DNA from 2 places in the Paenibacillus sp. MER 99-2 genome. Region 2 is predicted to be linked to the other one. Evidence: riboswitches for the same ligand, from Rfam matches in the RefSeq annotation. Region 2 holds a riboswitch; the other holds the start of a gene.

Region 1 (3,177 bases), on a different contig from region 2:
TATCCTTGGTTATTGTCATCGCGATTTTGGGCCATTATGCATACCGCAAACATCCTGATAATACCGAACTTCGGAGATTAGGTGTGATCGCTGTAGTGCTCATTCTGCTCCAAGTCTTCATTGGTTTCGTGATGATGCTTACGATTGGTCGTCCAGAAGTGTACATGTTCGTTGCGCTTGCTCATATGTTGGATATTGCCATATTGTTCGGAGTTCTAACGTACATGAGTTTCCTTGTATACAAGCTGCATCGTCCAGTTAATCGTTTCTAGATCAAGTATACAGATTTAAGTTATAGGAAGTTATATTGCGACAACTTACGGAGTCTGCCTTTCAATGATGTAGATCATTGGAGAGGTGGACTTTGTTTGATGTTAGGCATGGCAGGGCAACCTAAGCGAAGCAGCATTCATGCATTTACTCTGATCCCGATTTTGTTTAACATAATGAAGCATCCCATGATCAGCAGAGTGCAAAGAGGAGGCTGTATATGCTGCGAACGTTGCTAGGCGAACCGCCACGCCAAAATGAGGGTATGTTGGAGGAAGCTATTGATTCAATGGTGGAGACTTTGGAGTTACTGCAACGCCAACTGGAGAAGAACCAAGACCCAACGCATGATTATCGTAAGCTGTATGTTTGGACGCAGGGGTTAATCTCCTCGTTAGATGAACTGGAGCAGAGCTGCTTTGCTGCATCTCATTTTCGCCAGAAAGTTAAAGCAGGCTCTACAGAAGACATGACGAGCGAAGAAAAGGCGGAATACGCCCGGTACGTTTATTTTTACAAGGATGGATTCATTCGTTGCTTTGCCATTTTGGACAAGACAGGTACTGTATTGAATGAACTGTTTCAGCTCAATACAACCAAAGTAAAAACGCATTTCTCTTATTTTACCGTGTTGCGACAGTTTGGATACGCCAAGATGCATGGGGAACTAGCGGCTAAGCTGATCGAAATCAAGGATGCATACCGAGAGCCCATGAGCAGATTACGTAAACGCAGGAACATGGAGATTCATTACATGAATTCTGAAATGCAGGACGATCTGTGGCAACTACACCAGACATTGCAGGGGAAAGTGAAGCTGGAGGACTTGGATCAACATCTGAACGAATTGCGTCAAGGATTAGATATGGTGTGTGCAACGTTGAAGGCATCGTATGGTTACATGAATAAAATGTGGCATCAACAAGGCTTTAGAGAGCGTAGTAAAGGGATAAAATCATAATATTTACCTTTGACAAATCGGAATACTTGGATTATACTGAGTTCCTAATAGGACATTAAATGTAATATGTTACAACATGAATTATCTGAACAGTATAACTGTTGAATTACACGAACTTATACAAACTTACAATATCATATTTCTTATCGAGAGCGGCGGAGGGACAGGCCCGATGAAGCCCGGCAACCGATTTATAACGACAATGGCAAACGTGTCATTCTTTATAGATGTTAGGTGCTAATTCCTACAAAATGGCGTTAAGCGCGATTTTGGCAGATGAGAAGGTATATTCTTTCAAGCGAAGAACCCTTTCAGTTTCTGCAAAGGGTTCTTTTTTATTGCATGAATGGGAGTTTTCCTCTCTTTCGGGTAAAGATAGGTGTAGGCAGTGGGAAGGAGAGTATTATTTGATTGAATTAAAAGGAATAACCAAAACATATGGTAGAGGCGCAAAGGCAACAACTGCGCTTGCGGATCTGAATCTGAATGTTAGCAAAGGCGAGATTTTTGGAGTCATTGGGCATTCAGGCGCCGGTAAAAGTACATTGATTCGATGTATAAATCTACTGGAGCGACCTACAGAAGGTGAAGTTTGGGTGAATGGAGTGGACTTAACCAGTCTGAGCAAGTCGGAATTGCAGAAGCAAAGAGGCAAGATCGGTATGATCTTTCAGCATTTCAATCTGCTCTCATCCGCTACGGTCTACGACAATGTTGCATTTCCACTGAAGTTGGTCAATACGCCCAAAGCGGAGATCGATCGTAAGGTAAAGGAAATGCTCACCTTGGTCGGACTTGAACAGCATAGCAACAAGTATCCTGCACAATTGTCAGGAGGACAGAAGCAACGGGTGGGTATTGCTCGTGCACTCGCCAGTGATCCGGATGTGCTGCTCTGTGATGAAGCCACTTCTGCTCTTGATCCACAGACAACAAGTTCTATTCTGAAGCTTCTGCTGGATATTAACGAGAAGTATGAGTTAACGATTGTGCTGATTACTCATGAGATGCATGTGATCCAGAGTATCTGTGATCAGGTTGCAGTCATTCATCAGGGAGGCATCGTTGAACAGGGGCCAGTCACAGAAGTGTTCCTCAAGCCAAAGCATGCTATCACACGTGATTTCATGCAGCAAGGTCAGGCGACCGAGTTGTTGTTACTTCAAGAGGAAGGTCTATCAAGCTCAGGGAACAACCGTGAGAACGGCGAACAATCTCAGTTGGTGAAAATTTCGTTCTTGGGACAGAAGACATATGAAGCCATTCTGTCAAGAACCGTTCGCCGTACCGGCGTTGATTTCGCGATTCTGCAAGGAACAATCTCTACGATCAAACAAGTCCCTTATGGACAACTTATTGTTCGTTTCGAGGGATCTTCTGCGGCGATTAACTCAACTACCCGTGAATTAATCGAGCAGGGACTTGATGTGGAGGTGCTTAGTTAACATGGATTTTTCAACTGTACGCTGGGAAGAGGTTGGCAAGGCGTCTATTGAGACGTTGCAGATTCTTCTTGTATCCGGCCTGTTTACTGTAATTATTGGCTTACCATTGGGTGTGCTGCTATTCATGACGGCAAGATCCTCATCGGCAAAATCAGTTCTCGTTTATTCGATTCTGTCGGTGATTGTGAATATATTGCGATCTGTTCCATTCATCATCTTAATTGTTGCTCTACTTCCAGTTACCCGTGCGCTTGTTGGAACGGCTACAGGTGTGTTGGGTACAATTCCACCACTTGTCATTGCAGCAGCGCCGTACTTCGCTAGGATTGTGGAGACGACATTGCGTGAGGTGGATCGTGGAGTCATAGAAGCTGCACAAGCGATGGGAGCCTCGACAGGGCAGATTGTAAGACGTGTTCTGTTACCAGAGGCATTACCTGGTTTGCTGGCAGGTATAACGATCACCATTGTTACGTTGGTTTCCTATACGGCAATGGCGGG
Region 2 (3,177 bases):
GTTTCGAATGTCTCGGATATTTTCACTGCATTCTCATAAATGTCGCTGAAGTATTTCTGCAATTGATCATCAATGAGACGAAGGTCTTTTTTGTTGAGTGTATTAATGACTTCTTTTTGAGGGCCAAGCACTTTTTTGAGCCAGAGTATCTCACTACGAAGCCCGATTATTTCGTTTAGGTGAGATTTTTTGGTGTGCATTAGGATATCTTCCTCAAGCTTTTCGATCCGTGCCTCAATCCGATCACCGACAGTAAAATAATTATCGACAATTAAGTCAACCAGCAAATATAACAGACGATCTGGAGTGCTAACTTCCTGTTCCCATAGAATAGGTTTTAGAGTTCGCAGCTCACTGACTTTCTGTTTAGTCACACTGATAATAAAATGTCTGCCCAAGAACAGGTTGACGGCACGTAAAAATATCTCTTCATCATCAAAACGAATGCTATTAATGACTATAAAATAATGACTTTCATAAATTTCGATCTTCGGACGCTGTTCCTCGTCACTTAAGCAGTCTTCGACCGCCAGGTCATGCATCATAAATAGCGGCTGAAGCACGGCCAGATCATCCACATCTGCATCAATCCAGTAAAAGCCCTCCGCTGGTGGAGTCAGCGCTTGCTGAATGTCATCCACCGGGATAAATACACCGTTGTTTACCAACCGGATTTTCATCGTTATCGACTCCTTCTGCACCCGCCGGGTTGGCGGATCTTCATCATTATGGGCGCAAAAAGAATAGATCAGCCGGTCGGCAGCGGAGCCTGGTGATCAGGTCTGCGTTCGCTCTATATGCAAACGGAAGTAACGTCCCGCTGCCGGCATGCTGATGTCAATTCTCTATGCTGTTTGTCGGAATTCGGCTGCCAGTCAGGCCTCGGGTCGCCATCCATTGATTATGTCACCTCTCACATAAGGGTTTACAACACCTGTTTAGTATACCGCTGGTCCAAGGTGCTTTCAAGCGCAAAAATGTGTCTATTTCGCGCTCTGAGGCAGTGTATGATGGGAGGTGAAAAACGGTTCCGAGATGGATTAACTTCAGATGAACTGTAGCTTGACGTGGACGGATTAATGTTTTAAAGTAAACGGAAAGCAATTAAATTTCAAAATTAAATACAGCGAAATCTTATCAAGAGTAGGTGGAGGGACTGGCCCGATGAAACCCGGCAACCGGCGGTATACCGCACGGTGCTAATTCTTGCAGCGACTAAGTACCCAAGAGGTACTGTTGTAACTGAGAGATGAGAGAGGCGCATATCTGTTTACATATGACCTTTCTCGGAATCCGAGGAAGGTCTTTGTTATATGCCCCGACTTCTCAGCACTGATTTTCGCTAAGGAACTTGAGCTTGTTTCACTGCTTTAGATGTAGAAATCTAAGCTTGTCAGCAAGCTCAGGGCAGCAAATGCTGCAATCTATTTATGCTCAAGGAGGAGTTTGACACCATGCCAATCAAAATACCAGACACTTTACCTGCCAAGGAAGTGCTTGCAGGAGAGAACATCTTTGTCATGGACGAGACATCCGCATATCAACAGGATATTCGTCCGCTTCGTATCGCTATATTAAACCTTATGCCAACCAAAGAAACGACAGAGACGCAGCTCTTACGTTTGGTGGGGAATACACCTATACAGGTTGACATCGTTCTGGTGCATCCAAAATCCCATACGTCAAAGAACACTTCTCAGGAGTACCTGGATGAATTTTACAAAACATTTGATGAAATCGAGCATCGCCGCTTCGATGGTATGATCATTACAGGTGCACCTGTAGAACAGATGGATTTCGAGGACGTGAACTATTGGAAGGAAATCCAGGAAATCTTCGAATGGACCAAAACCAATGTAACTTCAACCATGCATATCTGTTGGGCCTCACAGGCAGGCTTATATCATCACTTCGGCGTTCCTAAAGTTTCACTGGACGAAAAATGCTTTGGCGTATTTCCACACACGATTAACAAATCTCATGTCCCACTCTTGCGTGGTTTCGATGAAGTGTTTAATGTCCCTCATTCACGTCACACTGAAGTGCGTCATGAAGATATTGAGAAGGACGAGCGTCTAGAAATTTTGGCTGAATCTGAGGATGCAGGTATTTTCCTAGTTGCAACCAAAGACGGTAAACAGATTTTCGTTACCGGACATGCTGAGTACGATCCGTTATCCCTCAAATGGGAATATGATCGTGATGCAGCCAAAGGATTAAATGTAGCGCTACCTAAAAATTATTTCCCGAAAGATGATCCTTCCCGTGTTCCTCCAGCGACATGGCGGGCTCATGCTAACTTATTATTCTCTAATTGGCTCAATTACTATGTGTATCAAGAAACACCTTACGATATTGGTCCGCAAATTTAATCGAGATAACAGGGGGATTCTGCAATGGAAGATAACAAGTTGAAAATCGAAAGCCGCTTAGCTCAAATTGGTTCTATTAATGAACCGGTCACAGGTGCAATTAACTTTCCAATCTATCAAGCAACAGCGTTTCGTCATCCGAAGCTTGGACAGAGCACGGGATTTGACTATATTCGTACAACCAATCCAACACGTAAAGTGTTGGAGGAAGCGGCCGCTGCACTGGAGTCTGGTGATGCAGGTTTTGCCTGTAGCTCAGGCATGGCAGCACTGCAAACGATTTTTGCATTGTTCAGTCAAGGAGATCATCTGATTGTATCACTCGATCTGTACGGGGGCACATATCGTCTGCTTGAACGGATTCTGTCTCGTTTTGGTGTAACAGCAAGCTATGTCGATACGAATGATCTGGTTGCACTAGAGAAAGTTCTCCAGCCGAATACCAAAGCGGTCTTTATTGAGACACCAACGAATCCGCTGATGATGATTACAGATGTTGAAGCGGTAAGCACATGGGCGAAGAGCCATAACCTGTTGACTATTGTGGACAACACGTTGTTGACTCCATTCTTCCAACGTCCAATCGAGCTTGGTGCGGATATCGTCATTCACAGTGCAACGAAGTACCTTGGTGGACATAACGATGTCCTTGCTGGATTGATTGTGACCAAAGGAGAGGAACTGTCAGCAGAAATGGCATTTCTACACAACTCCATTGGTGCAGTGTTATCTCCAACAGATTCCTACCAGTTGATGAAGGGGATGAAAACATTGGCTCTTCGGATGGAGCGCCATGAATATAACG

Evidence for each region. Region 2 has a riboswitch for S-adenosylmethionine ahead of metA (homoserine O-acetyltransferase MetA). Riboswitches for the same ligand answer to the same signal wherever they lie in the genome.
Region 1: another riboswitch for S-adenosylmethionine. It lies ahead of M3636_RS27250 (methionine ABC transporter ATP-binding protein); the one in region 2 lies ahead of metA (homoserine O-acetyltransferase MetA).

The regions. Positions count from the first base shown of each region.
Region 1 covers NZ_JAMAUZ010000012.1:79,277-82,453, forward strand. Annotated here, with positions in the region: gene M3636_RS27240 (COX15/CtaA family protein) at 1-272, shown strand, start outside; gene M3636_RS27245 (Cthe_2314 family HEPN domain-containing protein) at 491-1,231, shown strand; SAM riboswitch class I at 1,372-1,514, shown strand; gene M3636_RS27250 (methionine ABC transporter ATP-binding protein) at 1,639-2,676, shown strand; gene M3636_RS27255 (methionine ABC transporter permease) at 2,678-3,177, shown strand, end outside.
Region 2 covers NZ_JAMAUZ010000002.1:475,980-479,156, forward strand. Annotated here, with positions in the region: gene corA (magnesium/cobalt transporter CorA) at 1-680, opposite strand, end outside; SAM riboswitch class I at 1,132-1,256, shown strand; gene metA (homoserine O-acetyltransferase MetA) at 1,455-2,372, shown strand; gene M3636_RS13180 (aminotransferase class I/II-fold pyridoxal phosphate-dependent enzyme) at 2,397-3,177, shown strand, end outside.